One region of the Bradyrhizobium sp. 1200_D9_N1_1 genome, then DNA from elsewhere that is predicted to be linked to it. Evidence: predicted binding sites of a transcription regulator. Region 1 holds the regulator's gene; each other region holds the start of a gene.
What was found. The regulator LexA, encoded in region 1, represses DNA repair genes until DNA is damaged. The targets are predictions, from matches to a motif close to TGTTCNNNNTGTGTTCNG.
Positions count from the first base shown of each region.

Region 2: the regulator LexA is predicted to act here: its motif matches at 1,709-1,726, upstream of AB5K84_RS32010 (ImuA family protein).
Region 3: the regulator LexA is predicted to act here: its motif matches at 3,282-3,299, upstream of AB5K84_RS22950 (single-stranded DNA-binding protein).

Region 1 is NZ_CP197226.1:4,622,985-4,630,770, forward strand. It holds gene AB5K84_RS22260 (ComEC/Rec2 family competence protein) at 1-1,964, shown strand, start outside; gene AB5K84_RS22265 (GAF domain-containing protein) at 1,974-2,915, opposite strand; gene AB5K84_RS22270 (hypothetical protein) at 3,138-3,569, opposite strand; gene AB5K84_RS22275 (hypothetical protein) at 3,763-3,963, opposite strand; gene lexA (transcriptional repressor LexA) at 4,251-4,946, opposite strand; gene AB5K84_RS22285 (molybdopterin molybdotransferase MoeA) at 5,122-6,333, opposite strand; gene AB5K84_RS22290 (hypothetical protein) at 6,557-6,775, opposite strand; gene AB5K84_RS22295 (HAD family hydrolase) at 6,941-7,567, opposite strand; gene AB5K84_RS22300 (alpha-hydroxy acid oxidase) at 7,582-7,786, opposite strand, start outside.
Region 2 is NZ_CP197226.1:6,663,675-6,671,460, reverse strand. It holds gene AB5K84_RS32020 (inorganic phosphate transporter) at 1-117, opposite strand, end outside; gene AB5K84_RS32015 (UdgX family uracil-DNA binding protein) at 216-1,625, opposite strand; gene AB5K84_RS32010 (ImuA family protein) at 1,792-2,577, shown strand; gene AB5K84_RS32005 (Y-family DNA polymerase) at 2,477-4,126, shown strand; gene AB5K84_RS32000 (error-prone DNA polymerase) at 4,123-7,578, shown strand.
Region 3 is NZ_CP197226.1:4,769,098-4,776,883, reverse strand. It holds gene gyrA (DNA gyrase subunit A) at 1-1,867, opposite strand, end outside; gene AB5K84_RS22955 (DUF2306 domain-containing protein) at 2,035-2,433, opposite strand; gene AB5K84_RS22950 (single-stranded DNA-binding protein) at 2,634-3,128, opposite strand; gene AB5K84_RS22945 (outer membrane protein) at 3,577-4,356, shown strand; gene AB5K84_RS22940 (outer membrane protein) at 4,592-5,281, shown strand; gene AB5K84_RS22935 (outer membrane protein) at 5,505-6,257, shown strand; gene uvrA (excinuclease ABC subunit UvrA) at 6,557-7,786, shown strand, end outside.

The DNA.
Region 1 (7,786 bases):
CGATCATGATCGCGGCGATTGCGGCCGGTTTTGCCGTGGCGACCTGGAAGACGGCGCGCATTGCTCACACCGTTCTCGCAAAACCGCTCTATTCGGTGGCGTTGTCGGGCTTCGTCGAGACGCGCGACATCCGCGAGCGCACCGACCGTTTCGTGCTGCGTGTCGCCGCGATGGAGGCGCAGCGGAGCGAGGTGAAGCTGGAGCGCGTGCGCCTCTCGGTGCGCAAGGGGACTGCGCCGGAGGTCGGCAGCTTCGTGCAGTTGAAGGCGCGGCTGATGCCGCCGATTTCGCCGGTGCGCCCCGGCAGCTACGATTTCTCGCGCGACATGTTTTTCCAGGGCATCGGCGCCTCCGGCTTCGTGATGGGGGCGATCGCGGCTGCGGTGCCGCCCGATGCCGGTGGCTTGCGGCTGCGCTATGCCGCCTTCATGCAGGGCCTGCGCGATGCGATCGACGCGCGCGTCCGGGCAACGCTCGAAGGCGACAATCGCGCGATCGCGACGGCGCTGCTGACGGGGCGGCGCGACGCGATCACCACGCCCGTCAACGATGCCATGTTCATTTCAGGGCTGGGCCATGTGCTCTCGATCTCCGGTTACCACATGGCGGTGGTCGCCGGCGTCGTGTTCTTCGCGGTCCGCGCGCTGCTCGCTCTGATTCCGGGACTGGCGGTCGGCTTCCCCATCAAGAAATGGTCGGCGGCTGCGGCGCTGGTGGCCGCCGCATTCTATCTGCTGCTCTCGGGCGCGGAGGTCGCGACGCAACGCTCGTTCTTCATGACCGCCGTGGTGCTGATCGCCGTCATGGTCGACCGACGCGCCATCACCTTCCGCACGCTGGCCGTGGCCGCGTTGATCGTGCTCGCGGTCGCGCCCGAAGCGCTGGTGCATCCGAGCTTCCAGATGTCGTTTGCGGCAACGCTGGGGCTGGTTGCGCTGGTGCAGATCGGCATGCCGAACCTGTTCGCTTCGCCCGATCATTCGGCGACCGCGCGCATCGCGATGTGGGGCGGCCGCGAGATCGCGATGCTGTTTCTGGCCTCGCTGATCGCGGGGCTTGCGACCACGCCCTATGCCGCCTTCCACTTCCACCGCGTCACCCCGTTCGGCGTGCTTGCCAACCTCGGGGCGATGCCGGTGGTGTCGGCGCTGGTGATGCCGGCGGGACTGCTCGGATTGCTCGCGGCGCCGTTCGGGCTCGACGGCGTGTTCTGGTGGCTGATGGGGATCGGCATCGACTGGATGGTCGCGGTCTCGCGCTGGGTGGCCGCGCTGCCGGGCGCGGTCGGCCGCATCCCGGCGTTCGGCATTGCGCCGCTGATCGCGGCGAGCCTCGGGATCATCGTGATGGGCCTGCTGCGCACGCCCTTACGCTGGTCAGGCGCGCTGGTGCTGTTGGTCGCGATCCTCTGGGGGCTGGCAGACCGGCAGCCGGATATTCTGATCGCCGGGGACGGCCAGAGTGTCGCGGTGCGGGGCAGGGACGGGCACCTGCAAATGATCCGGGCGAACAAGGACGGCTTTCTGCTGAAGGAGTGGTTGGCTGCCGACGCCGATCCGCGCGATGCCGGTAGTCCCTCGCTCGCCGCCGGCGTGTCGTGCGACGAGGCCGGCTGCGTGACGCCGCTCGCCGACGGGCGCCTGGTCGCGCTGGCCTTGCGCATCGACGCTCTGGCGGATGATTGCAGCCGCGCTGCGCTGGTGGTGACGGCGCGGCCGGCGCCAGCGGATTGTGTGGCGATGGTGGTCGACCGGCAGCGACTCGCCGCGCAAGGCGCGCTCGCGCTGACACGGCGTGGCGACGGCTTTGCGGTTCAGGCGGTGAAAGCGAGAGGCACCGATCGTCCGTGGTCGCCGGCGACCGCCGGCGAGGGCGATTTCAGCGCGAGCCTTGCGCCGCAGGCGGCGGCCCCCCGTAACCGGGACGCGACGCCGTCCGAGGCCGACCTGCAGGCCGAGGATTGAGCGGACGGGCTATAGGTACCAGGCCAGCACGGCTTCGAGCCCGGCACTCCCGATTACCGGCAGGGCCACCATCTGGCTCAGTCCGATTGCGCGGGCCTCCGCGGCTGCGGCCGAGCCGTCGTGCCCGAGATCGTCGTTGAGCGCGGGCATTCCGGTGGCCCAGGCTCCGCCGATGCTGCCGTCGCCCCTGGCGATGGATTTGTCCGCATAGAGCGCGGCAAGGTCTGTCTGCGCGCTGCAATCGCCGGCGCGAAAGACCAGTGCCGAACGGGCCTCGTTCGGCACCCAGATCTCGAAGCGTCGCGCAATCGGCGTCGCCTGTGCGGACAGGAAAGTCAGCACCCAGGTCTGGTCGGTGCCGGTCCGATAGGGCACGCCGACGCCGAGATTGATCCCGACCTCGGCGGCGTCTTCCCAGCGCAGAAAACTCCTGGCGTTGTGCAGGTCCTTGATGATCAGCGGCAGGCCCGCTTTCCAGGTGCGTCCGGGCAGACCGAAGCCGCGGGGAAACCTGGTGTGGCGGGAGTTGAATTCGAACATGTCGGCGGTGCCATAGTAGCCGTCGACGAGCCCCATCTCGTGGGAGCTATCGGGATCATTGTGCCAGAGCTCGATCGCGCCGACATGCGCCTCGTCGTCGCCGCAGAACAGCACCATGACGGCCTGCAAAAACTCGCCTGAAAACACCGGGACCGCCACGCCGCAGGTGAGGCCGGCCGCGAGCGCCTGGTCGGTCCGCTTGAAATAGGAGTTGGCGAATTTAGTGAGGATCACGGGATGGCCGCTGGCCCAGGCCTTGCCGGGAAGGCCCTCGTCGTATCCGAAGCGCAAGTCCTCGCTCACGGCCTTGAACGCAGACAGCCCTTCGCCGTAGAGGCCGCCGCCGAATTCCAGCCGCATACGCGTCCGGTCCGGCACCCAGAGTTCAACGACGCGAATGAAGGTTTTCATCGAACGTGTCCGCCGCCTCAAGCCTTTGACAGCATCGGCGATCTGGCCGCGGAACGGACGTTCAAAATTCAGGCAGGGCCGCGCAAACTTCGTGCGATGGGCAGGTGCGAGCCTGATCTCGGCGGAAGATTCCGGAAGACGCAAATCATACCATCTCGCCGGCCACGGCCGGCGATGGCAATTTCAATCCCGGCCCCGACCTCTGCGCCGGGGGGAGGTACATCAGCCGATCGGCAGGCGTGTGATCGTCGGCCTGTCAGCGATGATCTCCGGCTTGTGTTCACGCTCGCCGGCCGGCTGGGTCACCGGCAATTGCAGCACGGTCGCGCGCTGGCCTTCGACGAGTTGCGTCACGAGTACGTATTTGCCGTCGGGGAATTCGATCGCGTCATGATGGCGATCGGGAATGTGCGGATCGATCTTGCCGAACTTGCCGACGCGGGAGTTGATGGTGCGCGTCCAGATCCAGCGATTGTCGTAGCGGACGTTGTCGGCGAAGGCGAGCTCCGTTCCCGGCAGCAGGCAGACCGCGACGGACATGTCGGCCTCGGAGGCGAAGCCGCGCGTCGAGGTGCCGCGGAAGGTGGTCGTGACGATCGTCTCGCCGACTTGTGCGGGACGCGTCGCGACGGCATGCAGGCTGTAGTCACACATCGGGTGCTCCTCATTCAGGGATAGCGACCCGCGCCTCCTTCGGAGGCACTGGCCTCTATCAGAGTGGAAGCATGTTAGCGTCTTCTTGGTTGTAGGCAAATCTGCGGCTTGGGTCCGCAGGCTGCCATCACAATATCTTTTTCAAATGCCTCAGGAACAAAAACCGCTTCCGTGCATTTGGCGTGCGTCTCCGTCAGCGACCAGCAGGTGCCGACCAGCCCGAATATTGCCAGGCGGGTTGCGACGGCTGCGCGACGGCGTTGCGGGCATTGCGCAATTGCTCGCTCGTCGTCTGCGTTGCCTTGCGGACATGGTGCGACTGTGCGGCGAAGGCTTGCGACGCGGATGCTACGAACAGCGCCACCGTGACGGTGCTCAAAACGATCTTGCGCATTGATTGTCTCCTCGCTCTCCAGGGCCACGAAGCGATGAGGGCTTCGTGCGGCGTGGCGAGGATGTAGCGCTAGCGGGGGGCCGGATAATCTGAGCAAAACCAGAAAGACTATCCAGCCGGAGCGGACAATCGTCCGCTCCAATCGTCAACGCGCGGGTCGCCAACCGGCGGGGCGCGCTTTAGGTGATTGCTTGAGCATGATCTCCGCGCAAGCGCGTCCTGCGCTTGTCGCGAGGGAAAACCGCTGCGCACTTTGCGCTAACGCGGCCCTCCAGTCCGGATCACACTCAGTACTTCCGGTACAGGCCGATCAGCTTGCCCTGAATCTTCACCCGGTTGGGCGGCAGGATGCGGACCTCATAGGCCGCATTGGCGGGCTCGAGCGCGATCGAGGCGCCGCGGCGGCGGAAGCGCTTCAGCGTCGCTTCCTCGTCGTCGATCAGCGCCACCACGATGTCGCCGGTGTCGGCGCTCTCATTGCGCTGGATCAGCGCCATGTCGCCGTCGAGGATGCCGGCTTCGACCATCGAGTCGCCGCGCACTTCGAGCGCGTAGTGCTCGCCCGAGCCGAGCATGTCGGGCGGTACGCTGATGGTGTGGCTGCGGGTCTGCAACGCTTCGATCGGCGTGCCGGCCGCGATGCGGCCCATCACCGGCACCGCAACGGGGCGTTCGCCCTCGTCCGCGCTGGAGCTCGCTCGCACCTTGCCGAGATTGCCCTCGATGACGCTCGGCGTGAAGCCACGGCGGTTGCCAGCGGCGGCCTGCAGCTCGGGCAGCTTGATCACCTCGATCGCGCGGGCCCGGTTGGGCAGGCGCCGGATGAAGCCGCGCTCCTCCAGTGCGGTGATCAGGCGATGGATGCCCGACTTCGAGCGCAGGTCGAGCGCGTCCTTCATCTCGTCGAAGGAGGGCGGCACACCGCTTTCCTTCAAACGCTCGCTGATGAATCGCAGAAGCTCGTATTGTTTGCGCGTTAACATCTCGACCAAATCCCCCGGTTGATGTCGTTCGATTCCGAGACGGTGAATTCAGCGGCGAGCCGCCAGATGCTCGAAACAAATCATGAACGGACACTATATGTTCGATATGTGTTCCGCAACTGCTTAATTTACCGTGAACGCGACAAAGTTCGCGGAACGCGCAGGACCAGTGCGTTCAGGCGGGCAGTCGCAGCACCTCGCAAGGCGCGCCTGCCTCGGCCTTCGGCGCGAACGGCGCGCGCACGAGAAGTGCCTGCGCCGCAGCGAGATTCGCAAGCAGCGAGGAATCCTGATGATTGACGGGAAGGGCGACAAGCATGCCGTCGTCGCGCCGCTCCAGGCGCGCACGAAGATAGTCCTCGCGCTGGTCATTGGCGCCAACATCGCGGCCGAGCACGGCGCGCTCGCGACGATGGTGAATCACGGCGCGGCCCGACAGGGCGCGAATCAACGGCACCATGAACAGGAAGCCGCACACATAGGACGACACGGGATTGCCGGGCAGGCCGATCACCCCCATCGCCCCTAGCCGGCCGTGCATCATCGGCTTGCCCGGCCGCATCGCGATCTTCCAGAACGCCATCGCAATGCCTTCGGCCTTCAGCGCCTGCTGGACCAGATCGTGGTCGCCGACCGAGGCGCCGCCGATCGTGATCAGGATGTCGGCGCCGCTCTCTCGGGCACGGCGGATGCCGGCTGTGGTGGCCTCCAGCGTATCGGCGGCAACGCCGAGGTCGATGGTATCTGCGCCCTCCTGGCGGGCGAGGGCGTGCAGGGCATAGCCGTTGGAATAGACGATCTGGCCGGGGCCCGGCGTGGTGCCCGGCATCACCAGCTCGTCGCCGGTGGCGAGGATCGCGACCTTCGGACGGCGGCGGATGGGCAGGTCTGGATGGTTCATCCCGGCGGCGAGCGCGAGGTCGCGCTCGGTGAGCCGGGTTCCCTTGCGCAGGAGCACGTCGCCCTCGCGGAAGTCGACGCCGGCGGGCCGGATGTGCCGACCGGCGATAGCGGCTTCCTTGATTGTGATGCGCTTGCCCTCGGCGACCGTATCCTCCTGGATCACGACCGCGTCCGCTCCGGCGGGAACGACGCCGCCGGTGAAGATTCGCACCGCTTCGCCGGCGCTGACCGCTCCCGCGAACGGCCGGCCCGCCGCGACCTCGCCGATCATGGTGAGCTGCGCGTCGACCCTGGCCGCATCGGCTGCGCGCACGGCGTAGCCGTCCATGGCCGACATCGCCTCGGGCGGCTGGGTACGCCGCGCCGCGACGTCGCGCGCGAGCACGCGGTGGTAGGCCTCGTCGAGGGGAATCATCTCTTCAGGCAGCGGCTCCGCGCCGGCCAGCACCGCGGCGAGCGCGTCAGAAACCGGCATCAAGGCCACGGCGAAACTCCTGCTCGGAAAGTCTGGACGAATGGGCGGCAAGAGTTCTAGCCGAGCGCGGGCGATGAAGCAAAATGGGACCGGATCAGGATTTATCCTGCTTGATCCGTCCAGTCATGAGGGACCGTCAGCTCTGCCGCGGCATGATCTGACGGACGAGAAAGACGGGAACGAGCGTGGCCATGGCAAGGACGACAATGACGGGAGCCACGGCCAGCATCGGTCAACGACCGGTCTGGCGGTCCGGACGGAGGTCCGGCGCCACGTCGGGAGCCACGTCAGGGGGCTTGGGGCCTTGATCCTTGTCGGGCAGCGGATCGGCCTGGGATTTCAGGTCGGCGGCCTTGCTGATCAGCTTGGCGGAGAGGTCAGAATCCGAAGTCGTTCTGGCGAATTCGAGCAGAAGAGAGGCTTGTTTGGTGAGGTAGGTCTTGCCCAACACGATGATACGTCCGTCTGTAGAAGTCCCAACGGACTCAAGAGTCCGGAAGCGGGCATTCCGTTCCCGGAACTCTGTATAAAAATGTACAAAGCGATTTGGTTCCTCATCTCGGCCAGATCGGTTCCGGGAGCTCCCCGGTTTCACCCGCCGGCCGATGCGTCTCGATCAGATTCCCAGCGCCTCGAGCGCGTCGCCGACATCGCGGGGCGAGGTCACATGCACCGCGGTCAATCCGCGCGCCCGCGCTCCCTCGACGTTTTCGGCGAGGTCGTCGAAGAACACGATGCGCCTGGCGGGCACACCGATGGCCGCCACGACATGGTCGAACGCCGCCGCGTCCGGCTTGCGCAGGCCGATGCTGGACGACAGGTACAGCTCGCGGAAATGGCCGAGCAGGTCGGCGTATTCCTTCGAGAAATGGTCGACATGCGGCCGGTTGGTGTTGGAGAAGGCGTAGAGCGGCATCTGCTTCGCCGCACGCGGCAACAGCTCCGCGACATCGGGCATCTCACCCGCGAAGATCGCGTTCCAGCCCTCGAGGAATTGCGCATCCGAGATGCCGATCCCGAGCGAGGCGCGTAGCGAGGCGAAATACTCCTCGTCGCTGATCTTGCCGACCTCGTGCAGCCGATACGCCTCGCTGTCGCGCACATAGCGGGCAATGATCGCCTCCGGCTTGCAGCCGGCGTGTCCCGCCCAGCAGGCGATCGCCTTGGAGAAATCGATGTCGAGCACGACGCGCCCGAGGTCGAACAGAAGCGCATCCGCGCTGCCGGGAGAGAGCGAGGTCATTGCGTCCTTTCGGATCAGTACCGGTAAGGTTCGTGGTCGAACAGCGGGAACGCGCTGAACACGCTCGGCGTGTTCGTCGCGGTGGCCGGATGCAGGCAGGACTTGTTGACCTCGGCGAACGAGGTGGCGCCCAACAGGCCGAGGCAGCGCAGCACCTCGTCCTCCAGAAGCTCCAGCATCCGCGTCACGCCGGCTTCGCCGGCCGCCGCCAGCGCCCAG
Region 2 (7,786 bases), 2.0 Mb from region 1:
GATGCCGAAGAACAGGATCATCGTCAGCGGATTGAAGCCCTTGTCGAGATTGGGCCGTGAGGCCGGCTGGATCGGCGCGGGATCGGCTACCGCGCGGTCGAATGCTACATCGGTCATGTCTGGACGCCCCTTAACTTTCAGGTAAGGGTATTGTCCGCGATGGATTTGAAGGCTGGATGACAAGCGGTGGTTGAAAGGCGTTTTCCCGCCCGTATTTAGGCGGCGCGCGCGGATTTCCTCTGCAGGCTGGCGGCGATCTTCAGGTCTTCGACAAAGCGCTGATATTCCAGCACTTTGGCTTCCGGGTCGGGCAGTCGCAGCAGATAGGACGGGTGCACCGTCACCAGCGCCTTGCGGCCGTCGGGAAGGTCGATGAGCCGGCCGCGGGTCTTGCCGATTGGGGTGATCTTGCCGAATACGCTTTGCGCGGCGGTGGCGCCCATCGCGACGATGAGCTCGGGCTGGATTGCCGCAACTTCCCGCTCATACCATGGCCGGCACGCTTTGATTTCCGGTGTTGCCGGCTTCTGGTGCAGGCGGATCTTTCCGCGCGGCACGAATTTGAAGTGCTTCACCGCATTGGTGACATAGACCTTCTTGCGGTCGACGCCGGCTTCCTCCAGCGCGCGGTCGAGCATCTGCCCGGCCGGTCCGACGAAGGGATGGCCGGCGAGGTCTTCCTTGTCGCCGGGCTGCTCGCCGACCAGCATGATGGTGGCGTCTTTCGGGCCTTCGCCGAACACGGTTTGCGTCGCGTCCTTGTAGAGCGGGCAGGCACGGCAATGCGCGGCCTCCTCGCGGAGCGCTTCGAGATCGTTGGCGGCGGCTTTGTGTCCCATGATGGCTTCCGGACGTGGGGAGATCCGTCCGCCGGTCCAGCGTTCGGCATCGGCGAGCAGGGGTCCAAGTATCGATCCAAGTACCGATGCGTCCTGGAGGTTCCTCCGGCGCTTCACCGGCGCGTCGGTCGTCGTCAGCCGGCCGGGCTGGAAATGGCGCCGCCAGGTTTCCTCCAGGCGGCCTGGTGCCGGCCACTCCGTCCGGCTGATTCCGGGCGTGAAGGAGATCGCGTGACCGTTCCAATGGGCACAAACGTCAGGCGTGAGGATCGACCAGGGCATGTCGGCAAAACGACGCGCAAAGAACGGCGCGGCGAATGCGACGATGTGATGCTCCGGCTCGAACCAGGCGGCGTAATGCGCCTTCTGCTCGCGCCCGATCTCGCGGAAGCGGACGAGATCGCGCATCCGCTGTGCATCGCGCTGCACGCTGCCAGCCATCGCGGTTGCCTGCGCCACGTCGGGATCGCTCATCGTTACGAGCAGGTCGTGATCGGCCTTCAACCGCCAGAGCAGGCGATAGAGCAGCGCAAAACGCTCGCCCTCGCGATGCAGGATCGCGATGCGGGCAAGCTCGATGAAATTGGCCGGCACGGTGAACGTGCTCTCGGTCTCGATCGGCGGAAGGCTCGGCGTTTCGGACAGGCCGGGCGGCATCTGGTCTTTCGTCTGGCCTTGCACGTGCCACACCACGTCCGCCGGGGCGACGTGATGCAGCGCGAATGCGCGTGCGGCTTTACGCCAGCCGTCGAAATCGGTCTCGCTGTCCAGGGTGACGAGGTACATGGCACTCGAATCCTCTTGATTCCGCTCATGAATCCATGGGCGCGCCAATTCGATTGACTCCAGGGGCGCCGTTAGCTTTATATTAGAACATATCATGAACAAATGAGCCAGCCGCTGGTTCTCTTTTTGAGAGCCACCGGCAATCACCTCTGAAGGAGCGGCGTATATGAGCGGCGCACGCACAAGCGCGCTTGCGACCTTGCGCAGCCAGATCGAGCGCATCGAGACGGCGGAGGTCGTGCATCAGCATGATCGCGTCGCGCTTGGCCACGGCGAGGTCGACAGCGCGCTGAAGGGCGGGCTCGCGCGCGCGGCGATCCACGAGGTGTTTTGCGAGGGGCGCCAGGGCGCCGCCGCGACCGGGTTTGTCATGGGCGTTGCGGGACGCGTGACCGCGCGCCGGCCGCTGTTGTGGGTGCGGCAGGATTTTTCGGAACTGGAAGCCGGCGCGCTGTCGATGAGCGGGCTCGCCGAGCTCGGCCTCGACCCGCGCCGCGTGGTGATGGTGCGCGCGGCCGATGTCGAGAGTGCGCTGCGCACTTCGGCCGATGCACTGGCCTGCGATGCGCTCGGCGCGGTCGTGCTCGAGCTCTGGGGCGAGACGCGGCAATTCGATCTCGTGGCGAGCCGCAAGCTGACGCTGGCCGCGCAAGGCTCCGGCGTCACCGGCCTGCTGTTGCGGATGGCCGCGCAGCCGCTGCCCTCGACTGCCGAGACCAGATGGATGCTGCGCGCGGCGCATTCGCCGCCGGGCACGATGTGGAATGCCTGGGGCGCGCCGCGCTTCGATGCCGAGCTGTTGCGCAATCGTCATGGCCCGTGCGGCCGGTGGATCATGGAATGGAAATGTGATGAGTGCCAGTTCAGTGAACCGTCGACGTATTCTCAGCTTGTGGCTGCCGCGCCTGCCCATCGACCGGATCCAGCGGTTCTTCAACGGCGGGCTGGGTAAGACCAAAGCGTTTTCGAGCGAAGTGGGTACCGGTTCGCGTGAAGAAAACGCGTCAAAACAAAAAGACGAGCCTAGCATCGTCGTCATCAAAGAGACCAATGCGCTGGTGATCCATGCGCTTGACGATGCGGCGTCGCGGCTGGGCCTGCATATCGGCCAGCCCCTGGCCAATGCGCGGGCGATGTGCCCGGACTTGCGGGTGTTCGATGCCGATGTCGTCGCCGATGCGAAGACGCTGAGCGACATCGCCGACTGGTGCGACCGTTTCACGCCGCTGGTGGCGCTCGATCCGCCGCACGGGCTGTTCCTTGATATCACCGGCTGCGCGCATCTGTTCGGCGGCGAAGCCGCGCTGTTGCAGACGCTCATTCGCGCGCTCGGCCGACAAGGCTTTGCCGTCAGCGCGGCGATTGCCGGCACCTCGGTCTGCGCGCGGACGCTGACGCGCCAGGTCACAGGCACCATCGTCGCCGATGGCGGGGAGGCGGAGGCGATCAGCCGGCTGCCGGTGTCCGCGCTCGGCGCGGGCGAGGCCATCACCACCGGCCTGCGCCGTGCCGGCCTGAAGACCATCGGCGATGTCGCATCGCGCGGCGCCCACGAGATCACGGCGCGGTTCGGCGCGCGGTTCTCTACGCTGCTCGCGCATGCGCTGGGGCAGGGCGATGCGCCGATCAATCCGCGAAAGCCGCTGCCTGACTACATCGTAGAGAAGCGCTTTGCCGAGCCGATCGCGACCGACACGATGATCGCGATGACGCTGTCGCGGCTCGCCGACACGTTGATCGCGTCCATGGAGAAGCAGGGCAAGGGCGCGCGGCGGCTGGAAGCCGCCTTCTTCCGCACCGACGGCGTGGTGCGGGCGATCATGGTCGAGACCGGACGGCCGGTGACGCGAAGCGCCGTCATCGACCGCCTGTTCCGCGAGCGGCTCGATGCGCTCGCCGATCCCCTCGATCCCGGCTTCGGCTTCGACATGGTGCGGCTGTCGGCGAGCCGCACCGAGATCGTGGTGCAGGAGCAGCGCGATCTCGACGCCCATGTCCACGACAATGACGAGCTCGCCGCGCTGATCGACCGCATCGCGGCGCGGATCGGCGGAAAGCGCGTCGTCGTGCACCTGCCGCAGGACACGCATGTCCCTGAATGTGCGGTGCTGGCCGCGCCGGCGCAGCATCACCTTGCCGCCGCCATGCAGGCCGAATGGCCGGCGCGCGCCGAGGGCGAGCCGCCGCTGCGCCCCCTGCGGCTGTTCGACAAGCCGGAGCCGGTCACAGTGCCGTTCGCGACCGTGCCGGATGGTCCGCCGCATCAATTCACCTGGCGGCGCGCGAAACACGCGGTGGTGCGGGTGGAAGGGCCCGAGCGCATCGCGATGGAATGGTGGCGTCAGGACGGCAAGCAGTTGACGCGGGATTATTTCCGCATCGAGGATGCCGAAGGCCTGCGCTTCTGGATTTTTCGCGACGGTCTTTACGAGGGAGAGGTGTTCGACGCCGACGGCAAGCCCGCTCCTCCCAACTGGTATGTGCACGGTCTCTTCGCATGAACACGCCTGCTTATGCCGAGATCGGCATCACCACCAATTTCTCCTTCCTGCGGGGCGGTTCGGATCCGCGGGCCTATGTGCACCAGGCGAGCATCCTCGGCATCTCCGCGATCGGCATCGCCGATCACAACACGCTGGCCGGCGTGGTGCGGGCCTACAAGGAGCTCGACAATGACAAGGTGCTGCACAAGCCGAAGCTGCTGATCGGCGCGCGCATCGTCTTCATCGACGGCACGCCCGACATTCTTGTCTATCCGCGCGACCGTGCGGCCTATGGCCGGCTCTGCCAGCTCCTGACCCGGGGCAAGCGTGGCGACGACGTCACGCGGATCGAGAAGGGCGAATGCCGTCTCACCTTCTCCGATCTCCTCGCGTTTTCGGAAGGCCAGCTCCTGGTCTTGACCCTGCCGCATCGCTTCGAGCCGGCGCAGGCGCTGGATGTCCTTGCAAAGCTCAAAGCGACCCGCGCCGAGGGCGTGTGGCTGGCGGCGAGCCTGGTCCATCGCGGCGATGACCGACGCCGCCTGGCGCGGCTCGACGATCTCGCGACGACGGCAAAGGTGCAGTTGCTCGCGACCAACGAGGTGCTCTATCACGATCCTGCGCGCCGTCCCCTCCAGGACGTGCTCACCTGCATCCGGGAAAAGACCACGATCGAGGCGGTCGGACGAAAGCTCGAGGCCAATGCCGAGCGCTTTCTCAAAACTCCGCGCGAAATGTCGCGGCTGTTCCGTGACTTCCCCGACGCGATCGCGGAGACCATGCGCTTTGCGAACAAGATCGACTTCTCGCTCGACCAGCTTAGATATCAATATCCGGACGAGCCGGTGCCGCCGGGCAAGACCGCGCAAGGGCATCTGGAGGACCTGACCTGGGCGGGCGTCGATAAATATTTCGCCGGCAAGATCGATGACAAGCTGCGTGCTACGCTCAAGAAAGAGCTCGCGCTGATCGCCGAGCTGAAATACGCGCACTATTTCCTCACCGTGCACGACATCGTCCATTATGCGCGCAGCCAGAACATCCTGTGCCAGGGGCGGGGATCGGCGGCGAATTCAGCGGTGTGCTACGTGCTCGGCATCACCTCGGTCGACCCGACCAAGGTCGATCTCTTGTTCGAGCGCTTCATCTCCAAGGAGCGGCTGGAGCCGCCCGACATCGACGTCGATTTCGAGCATTCGCGGCGCGAGGAGGTGATGCAATATGTCTATCGCCGCTATGGCCGTCACCGCGCCGCGATCATCGCCACGATCATCCATTATCGTCCGCGTAGCGCCATCCGCGACGTCGGCAAGGCGCTGGGCCTGACCGAGGACGTCACCGCCGCGCTCGCCGACACCGTCTGGGGAAGCTGGGGCAGTGGCCTCAACGACATGCAGGTGAAGCAGGCCGGGCTTGATCCGCAAAACCCCATGATCAACCTCGCGGTCGAGCTTGCGACCGAGCTGATCGAATTCCCGCGCCATCTCTCCCAGCATGTCGGCGGCTATGTGCTCACCCAGGACCGGCTCGACACCTATGTGCCGATCGGCAACGCCGCGATGGACGACCGCACCTTCATCGAATGGGACAAGGACGACGTCGACGCGCTCAACATGATGAAGGTCGACGTGCTTGCGCTGGGCATGCTGACCTGCATCCGCAAATGTTTTGACTTGATCGACCAGCACAAGGGCGAGCGCTGGGTTCTGGCGAGCGTTCCGCAGGACGATCCCAAGGTCTACGACATGCTGTGTGACGGGGAGTCGCTCGGCGTGTTCCAGGTCGAGAGCCGCGCCCAGATGAACATGCTGCCGCGCCTGAAGCCGCGGACCTTCTACGACCTCGTCATCGAGGTCGCGATCGTGCGGCCGGGGCCGATCCAGGGCGACATGGTGCATCCGTATTTGCGACGACGGAACGGCCAGGAGAAGGTGAACTATCCCTCGCCATCGCCCGAGCATGGTCCCGCGGACGAGCTCTACAAGGTGCTGCACAAGACGAAGGGCGTGCCGCTGTTCCAGGAGCAGGCAATGCGCATCGCGATCGAGGCGGCCAAATTCACCTCCGAGGAGGCCAACGGCCTACGCCGCTCGATGGCGACTTTCCGCAATGTCGGCACCATCGGCAAATACGAAGACAAGCTGATCGGCAACATGGTCGCGCGCGGCTACGATCCCAACTTCGCCAGAAGCTGCTTCGACCAGATCAAGGGTTTTGGTTCCTACGGTTTTCCGGAGAGCCACGCCGCGAGTTTTGCTCAGCTCGTCTACATTTCGTCATGGCTGAAATATCATCATCCCGATGCGTTCTGCTGCGGCCTCTTGAACTCGCAGCCGATGGGCTTTTACGCGCCGGCGCAGATCGTCGGCGATGCCCGCAAGAACGGCGTCGAGGTGCGCGACATCGACGTGTCCTACAGCTTTGCGCAGAACACGCTGGAGCAGGGGAGCGGCAAATACTGCGCGGTGCGCCTCGGCTTCCGCCAGATCGACGGTTTTCATTGGCTGGACGAGGATGAGGAACATCTGAAACGTTCCCTGCTGTCATTCCGGGGCGCGCCACTTGGCGCGAACCCGGAATCCATCGGGCCGCATATGCCTGGCGGAATGGATTCCGGGCTCGACGCTGGCGCGTCGCCCCGGAATGACAAGAAGGAAGACTGGGCCAACCGCATCGTCGCCGCCCGCAACCGCCGTCCCTTCACCTCGCTCGAAGATTTCGCCCGCGACACCGGCCTGCCCAAGCGCGCGCTGATCCTGCTCGCCGATGCCGACGCCTTCCGTTCGCTCGGGCTCGATCGCCGCGAGGCGCTGTGGCAGGTGCGGCGGCTGCCAGATGACGTGCCGTTGCCGCTGTTCGAGGCCGCCACCGCCCGTGAGCAGCCCGACGAGCATGCAAAGCCATTGCCCTTGATGCCGCGCCCCGAGCAGGTGGTCGCGGACTACCAGACCATCCGGCTATCGCTGAAGGGCCACCCGATGGAATTCCTGCGCGAGATGTTATCGCGCGAGCGCGTCGTCGCCTGCAAGGACGTCAATCATCAGAACGAGCGGCGGCGTGTCCGCTGCGCCGGCGTGGTGCTGGTCCGGCAGCGGCCGGGCAGCGCCAGCGGCGTCGTGTTCATGACGCTGGAGGACGAAACCGGCATCGCCAATGTCGTGGTGTGGCCCAAGATCATGGAGCAGTACCGCAAGGAGGTGATGGGCGCGCGCCTCATCCTGGTCGAAGGCTATATCCAGAGCAGCCCCGAGAAGGTGACGCATCTCATCGCCCAGCGCATGGTCGACCGCTCGCACGATCTGATCGGCCTTGCCAATGACTCGCTGACCCGCAAGCATCCGGTGCCATCAGGCGACGCGCTGATCGAGCCGCTCAACGACGACCGCCGCGACCACGCGGATGCTCCGGCACAGAAAATCCGCCACCCTCGCAACGTCCGCATCCTGCCGCCGTCGCGGGATTTTCATTGAGGTTGTCGCGCGGGATGCTGCCACGCCGTCATTGCGAGCGTAGCGAAGCAATCCAGACTGTTGCCGCGGAAAGATTCTGGATTGCTTGCGCTCGCAATGACGAGTTTGTTGAAGCGATCGCGCCTCACTCTCAGTCGTCATACCCCGCAAAGGCGGGGTATCCAGTACGCCGCGGCCTCTCGGTTCTAGCCGCACTGTCTCTGGAATA
Region 3 (7,786 bases), 150 kb from region 1:
GGATGTTGATCAGCGCCTTGCCGCGCGCGTTCGGCGCGGCCATGGGCAGGCGCCAGACCTTCTCCTTGTAGACCTGGCCGCGTGACGAGAAGAACAGCACCGGCGTGTGCGTGGAGGCGACGAACAGGCGCGAGACAAAATCCTCGTCGCGGGTCTGCATGCCGGCGCGGCCCTTGCCGCCGCGGCGCTGCGCCCGGTAGGCCGACAGCGGCACCCGCTTGACATAGCCGGCGTGCGAGACGGTGACGACCATGTCCTCGCGCTGAATCAGGTCCTCGTCCTCGACCTCGCCCTCCTGCTCCATGATCACGGTGCGGCGCGGGGTGGCGAACTCGGCCTTCACCTCGGCGAGCTCGGTCTTGATGATGCCCAGCACGCGCTCGCGCGAGCGCAGGATGTCGAGATAATCGGCAATCTCGCCGGCGAGCTTGTCGAGCTCGTCGCGGATTTCGTCGCGGCCGAGCGCGGTGAGGCGTTGCAGGCGCAGGTCGAGAATCGCCCTCGCCTGTTCCATCGACAGCCGGATCGTGCCGTCCGGGCTGATGCGGTGACGCGGATCGTCGATCAGCGTCAGCATGTCCTCGACGTCCCGGGCCGGCCAGTCGCGCGACATCAGGGTGTCGCGGGCGGTGGTCGGGTCGGGCGAGGTCCGGATGACGCGGATCATCTCGTCGATATTGGCGACCGCGATCGCGAGACCAACCAGGATATGCGCGCGATCACGCGCCTTGGCGAGCAGGAACTTGGTGCGCCGCGTGACGACCCGCTCACGGAAGTCGACGAAGATGGCCAGCAGGTCCTTCAGATGCATGATCCGCGGACGGCCGCTGTCGAGCGCCACCATGTTGACGCCGAAGCTCGTCTGCAGCGGCGTGAATCTGTAAAGCTGATTCAGCACCACGTCCGCCACGGCGTCGCGCTTCAATTCGATGACGACGCGGTAGCCGTCGCGGTCGGATTCATCGCGCAGGTCGCCGATGCCCTCGATCTTCTTTTCCTTGACCAGCTCGGCGATGCGCTCGACCATCGTCGCCTTGTTCACCTGGTAGGGGATCTCGGTGATGATGAGCGCCTCGCGCTCCTTGCGGATGGTCTCGATCGCGACCTTGCCGCGCATGACGATCGAGCCGCGGCCGAGATGATAGGCGGCGCGGATGCCCGCGCGTCCGAGAATGACGCCGCCGGTCGGGAAATCAGGTCCCGGCACGATGTTGATGAGCTCGTCGATGGTGAGCGCTGGGTTGTCGATCAGCGCGACGCAGGCGTCGATGACCTCGCCGAGATTGTGCGGCGGGATGTTGGTCGCCATGCCGACCGCGATGCCGCCGGCGCCGTTGACGAGAAGGTTCGGGAACTTGGCCGGCAGGACCGACGGCTCGGTCTCGTTGTTGTCGTAGTTCGGCTGGAAGTCGACGGTATCCTTGTCGATGTCGGCCAGCAGAGCCAGCGCCGCCTTCGTCAGGCGCGCCTCGGTGTAACGATAGGCGGCCGGGGGATCGCCGTCGACCGAGCCGAAATTGCCCTGGCCGTCGATCAGCGGCACGCGCATCGAGAAGTCCTGCGCCATGCGGACCATGGCGTCGTAGATCGACTGGTCGCCGTGCGGATGATACTTACCGATGACGTCACCGACCACGCGGGCGGACTTGACGTATTTCTTGTCGGGTGTGTGCCCCTGCTCGTTCATCGAGTACAGGATGCGGCGATGCACCGGCTTCAGACCGTCGCGCGCATCGGGCAACGCACGCGCCACGATCACGCTCATGGCGTAGTCGAGATAGGACTTCTTCATCTCCTCGAAGATGGAGACGGGGCGAATATCCGAGGGTTGCGCCGGCTGGTCGCCGGGCTTGTCGTCGTCAGCCAAGGGGAAATCCGGTGAGGTTTATCTGGGAATCATATAGCGCATCGAGCCCCTGATAACCACCCTTGCCGGGGTAAAGGAAGCGCTTTTTCCGACTGTTTTTCCAGAGACTTACGCCCTCCCCGGCACCGCCCTGGGCTGGGCCCGGACGAGCCGCCCGAAACCGCCCCTTAGGCCCCGAAAACCACGCGGTGCATGATGCGCCCGGGCAGCAGCGTGAACAGGCCCGCCACCACCAGCGCGCCGGCGAAGATGAAGATCATCATCAGCCGGTGATCGGCGACGCGATGGGCGTGCGCCCGCCATACCGCGAGCGGCAGCACCACCAGCGTGAAGATCGACAGGACATGGATCGGGCTGAACGGCCCGATCAGGCGGCTCTGGTGGATCCAGAACGAGGAGGCGGCCACGACCACCATCAGCACCACCCAGATCCAGCCGATCGTCCGGTGTGGCAGCGTGCCTTTGGGAGCGGCAAACTGGACCAGGCCGAGCACGAAGGCGGCCATGGCGGCAAAGGCATGCAGCGGGATCGCCGGAGCAGCCGTAAGCAGCGGCGCGAGGCTCATGCGGGGCTTCCTCCGATCGGCGGATGATCCATGTGAATAGGATTAACATCAAGTTAATACCATTCACATGATGCCCCGTCAAAGGCTTGAAGCAGCACATGAGGCAAGCTCGGAAAAACCGAGCCCTGCCCGCCAATTGGTAAGAATTCCTGCGGCTCTACGCGAGCACGACAACATTCGGGGCGAAGCGCCCGCCCGCCTCAGAACGGGATGTCGTCGTCCATGTCGCTGTTGCGGCCACCGCCACCGGCGGCGACGGCGCGGCGCGGCGCGCTGCTGACGGGACCGGAGGAGCCGAAATCGCCGCCCGGCTCCTCGCCGAAGCTGCCGCCTCCCCCGCCGCCGCGGCCGTCGAGCATCGTCAGCGTCGAGTTGAACCCCTGGAGCACGACTTCGGTGGAGTACTTCTCAACGCCGCTCTGGTCGGTCCATTTGCGGGTCTGGAGCGCGCCCTCGATATAAACCTTGGCGCCCTTCTTCAGGTACTGCTCGGCGACCTTGCAGAGGCCTTCATTGAAGATCACGACGCGATGCCACTCGGTCTTTTCCTTGCGCTCGCCGCTGTTCTTGTCGCGCCAGGTCTCCGAGGTCGCGATGCTCAAATTCGCGATCGGCCGCCCGTCCTGGGTACGGCGGATTTCAGGATCCTTGCCGAGATTTCCAACCAGAATGACCTTGTTGACGCTTCCCGCCATCGCCGCTCTCCACTCCGAATGCCACTGAATTGATAAGGCCCGACCGCGCCCCGCGGTCCTCTGCAACCTATTGAGGCGACCCTATACGCTTGCGCGGACCGATCAGCCCACCAGCCCTCAGGTTATCCCCATATATAGCATCGGCCGTCGGCTCGTTCCAGATTTGTTCCTGTTCGAGCAAGCGCGAAATGTATGGCCCGAGCGGTGCCCGCGTACTGCTCAAATGGCTGGCGCCGGATGGAACCTTTTCAGGTTCCCGTGAACGACAAAAAGCACTTAACATTCATTAAGTTACATACGCCGCACTTATCGCGCGACTGTTGTATTTCGGCGACGGACTCTGCTCACCCGTTAGGCTACGTTTGCCTCGGAATTGATTTCATATGGGCGTCGCGCCTGCTTGGCCGCTTCTGGGATTTCAAGAAGCGGCGGAATTGGGGAGACTGCAATGAATAAGATTTTGATTGGTGCAATCGGTGCAGTGGCGTTGAGCCTGTCGGCTCCTGCAAGCGCGGCGGATCTGGCGGCGCGTCCCTACACGAAGGCTCCGCCGCCAATGGTCGCGGCCATCTACGACTGGAGCGGCTTCTACATCGGCATCAACGGCGGCGGCGGCTCGGCCCACAAATGCTGGGATTTTGTAACTCCCGTCACCGGCGTTCTGATTGGCGAAGGTTGTCACAACGCGACCGGCGGCACGGTCGGCGGCCAGGTCGGCTATCGCTGGCAGTCGGCCAATTGGGTGTTCGGGCTCGAAGGCCAGGGCAACTGGGCCGACTTCTCCGGAGACAACGTCAGCACGACGTTCATCGGCACGGGTCTTCGCGACCGCTCCAAGATCAACGCGTTCGGTTTGTTCACAGGCCAAGTCGGCTATGCCTGGAATAACGTGCTGTTCTACGTGAAGGGCGGCGGCGCCGTCGTCAGCGATCGCTACCGCGGCTACGATGTCATCACCGGCCTCGAATTCGATCGGGCCAACGAGACCCGCTGGGGCGGCACCGTGGGTGCCGGCCTCGAGTTCGGATTCGCGCCAAACTGGACGGTCGGCGTCGAGTACGATCACATCTTCATGGGCAATCGCACCATCGGCTTCGCCGGCTCCGGCAACTTCGTTGTGGCTCCGGCCGGCGCTTTCACACGCTCGGAACGCATCGGTCAGGACGTCGATATCGGCCTGGTCCGCGTGAACTATCGCTGGGGTGGCCCGGTCATCGCGAAGTACTGATATCTCTTTGATATCACTTGAAGATTGAAGGCCGGCCCCGTGCCGGCCTTTTTTTGTGCGACATGCCGGCGGCTATAAGTCAGCAACCATTACGTTTTGTGACTGTTGTGGCTTTTGAGAGACACAACTTGCGGCTTTGCTGGTGTAAGCACGACGTCAGTTGGACCACAGCGTCCGATGCCCTTCCCGATCGTGGAAGGCACAACAGAAACTGGGACTGGGATTTAGGTTGAAAATGAAGAAGGTTTTGTTGGCTTCGGCCTGTTTGTTCGCTTTTGCGGCCCCCGCGTCGGCTGCTGATCTCGCGGCTCGCCCGTACACGAAGGCTCCGGTGGCCGTGGCCTCGGTCTACAACTGGACCGGCTTCTACCTCGGTATCGTCGGTGGCGGCGCCTGGGAAAACGGCTCGGGCGACCCGAAGATGAAGGGTGGCTTCGTCGGCGGCACCGCCGGCTACAACTGGCAGACCGGCAACGTCGTGTTCGGTGTCGAAGCCGATGGCACCTGGGCTGACGTCAGCGCCTCGGCGACCGGCGCGACCGTTGTCCCCGGCTTCGGCGTTGCGACCGCGACCGTGAGCTCGAAGACCGACGCGATGGGCACCGTGCGCGGCCGCATCGGCTACGCCGTCAACAACGTCCTGTTCTACGGCACGGGCGGCTACGCCTGGATCGACAACAAGATCACCCTCTCCGCACTCGGCGTGTCCGTCTCGGACAGCAAGTTCCACTCCGGCTGGACCGTCGGCGCGGGCGTCGAAGCGTTCTTCGCGCCGCAGTGGTCGGTCAAGGGCGAGTACCTCTATCGCAGCCTCGGCGGCGAGACCTACTTCTCGGGCGCCCTGCCCACCGGCACGCTCAACTTCCACACCGTGCAGGTCGGCGTGAACTATCACTTTGGCGGCCCGATCGTCGCGAAGTACTGATCTTCGCCACCGACGCACATCGTCACGAAAGGCCGGCCTCGCGCCGGCCTTTTTGTTTTTCGCGCCCAAGTATCCAATTCAGCCGCTCGCTAGCGTTTTCGGAGAGGTGTGGCACCTCGGTGACACAACCTTTGGCTTTAATAATGTATAGCAATGACATCAGTCGGGTCGTTGGGTCCGCTGCTTTTCGCCGACGAAGAGAAACGAAACTGGGGAATTTGAAATGAAGAGAATTGTGCTGGCTTCGGCCAGTCTGCTCGTGCTCAGCGCGTTGGCTCCTGCCTCGGCGGCTGACCTGGCGGCTCGCCCTTACACCAAGGCGCCCGTGGCCGTGGCCTCGATCTACAACTGGAGCGGGTTCTACATCGGCGGCAACGCGGGTGGCGGCTCGAGCCATAATTGCTGGGATCTCACCGCCGTCGGAGTCGCCGCAATTCCGGTCACGGCTGAAGGCTGTCACAATGCGACCGGCGCTCTCGTCGGCGGCCAGATCGGCTATCGCTGGCAGTCCAGCAGCTGGGTGTTCGGCCTTGAAGCCCAGGGCGATTGGGCTGACCTGAAGGGCTCGAACGTCAGCGCTCCCGCCGCTCTCTTCCCGCTGGTGAACAATACCAAGATCGACGCCATCGGCCTCTTCACCGGCCAAGTCGGCTATGCCTGGAACAACGTGCTCTGGTACGTGAAGGGCGGCGCGGCCGTCACCCACAACAAGTTCAGCGGCACTCTGGCTGGCATTACGCTCGACACCGCGAACGAAACGCGCTGGGGCGGGACCGTCGGCACCGGCATCGAATTCGGCTTCGCTCCGAACTGGTCGGTCGCGGTCGAATACAACCACTTGTTCATGGGCAAGCACACCGACACTTTCACCTTCCTCGGCGTGGCCACCCGCAGCGACAGCATCAAGCAGGACGTCGACATGGGCACCGTCCGCCTCAACTACACCTTCGGCGGCCCCGTCGTCGCGAAGTACTGAGCTTCGCCTCCATCGCGATCGCGTTACGAAAGGCCGGCCTTGTGCCGGCCTTTTTGTTTTCGCGGACAGCCGAGCCGTCAGGGAATCGTGGGGCGAGAGGCCGTTCCGGTGCTCCGCTGCTGCCAGATGCCGCCAGCACGCCAACAATCCGTTGACGATTCGCAAGTCCCACTGGAAATCCGCCGCTGTTCTTCCTACGTTCGCTGACAACCCCATCGGCGCCGATCCCGGTTCCGGGCAAAGCGCGCCTTCACCATTGGCGCGGCCGCGCGTCTTTGGGATTCCCTGAGGACACCGGGATGGATGAAGTGATCAAGGCGAAGCGCCAACAACAGAACGCGGGCTCGAGCCTGCGCGCAATTACGATCCGTGGCGCGCGCGAGCATAACCTCAAGAACATCGACGTCGAGATTCCCCGCGACAAGCTCGTGGTGTTCACCGGCCTCTCCGGCTCCGGCAAATCCTCGCTCGCCTTCGACACCATCTATGCCGAGGGCCAGCGCCGCTACGTCGAATCGCTGTCGGCCTATGCGCGCCAGTTCCTGGAGATGATGCAGAAGCCTGACGTGGACCAGATCGACGGCCTGTCGCCGGCGATCTCGATCGAGCAGAAGACGACCTCGAAGAACCCGCGCTCCACCGTCGGCACCGTCACCGAAATCTACGACTATATGCGCCTGTTGTGGGCGCGCGTCGGCGTGCCCTATTCGCCGGCCACCGGCCTGCCGATCGAGAGCCAGACCGTCTCGCAGATGGTGGACCGCGTGCTGGCGCTGCCCGAGGGCACCCGCCTCTATCTGCTCGCGCCGGTCGTGCGCGGCCGCAAGGGCGAGTACCGCAAGGAGCTCGCCGAATGGCTCAAGAAGGGCTTTCAGCGCGTCAAGATCGACGGCACCTTCCATGAGCTCGCGGAAGCGCCGACGCTCGACAAGAAGTTTCCGCACGACATCGACGTCGTCGTCGACCGCATCGTGGTGCGCGCCGACATCGGCCAGCGTCTCGCCGAAAGCTTCGAGACCGCGCTGAAGCTCGCCGAGGGCCTTGCCGTCGTCGAGTTCGCCGATGCGCCCGCGGCCGCGCCGGCCGAGGAGAAGAAGAAGACCGCGAAGATCCACGACAAGAGCGGACCCGAGCGCATCCTGTTCTCGGAAAAGTTCGCCTGCCCCGTCTCCGGCTTCACGATTCCCGAGATCGAGCCGCGCCTGTTCTCGTTCAACAACCCCTACGGCGCCTGCCCCGCTTGCGGCGGCCTCGGCGTCGAGCAGCATGTCGACGAGGACCTCGTCATCCCCGACAAGGAGCTCGCCATCGGCAAGGGCGCGATCGCGCCCTGGGCGAAATCGTCATCACCCTATTACGTGCAGACGCTGACGGCGCTCGGCAAGCACTACAAGTTCACGCTGACCACCAAGTGGAAGGATCTGCCCAAGAAGACGAGAGACGCGATCCTACATGGCTCCGGCGAGGACGAGATCAAGTTCTCCTACGAGGACGGGGTGCGCTCCTACGACACCAAGAAGCCGTTCGAG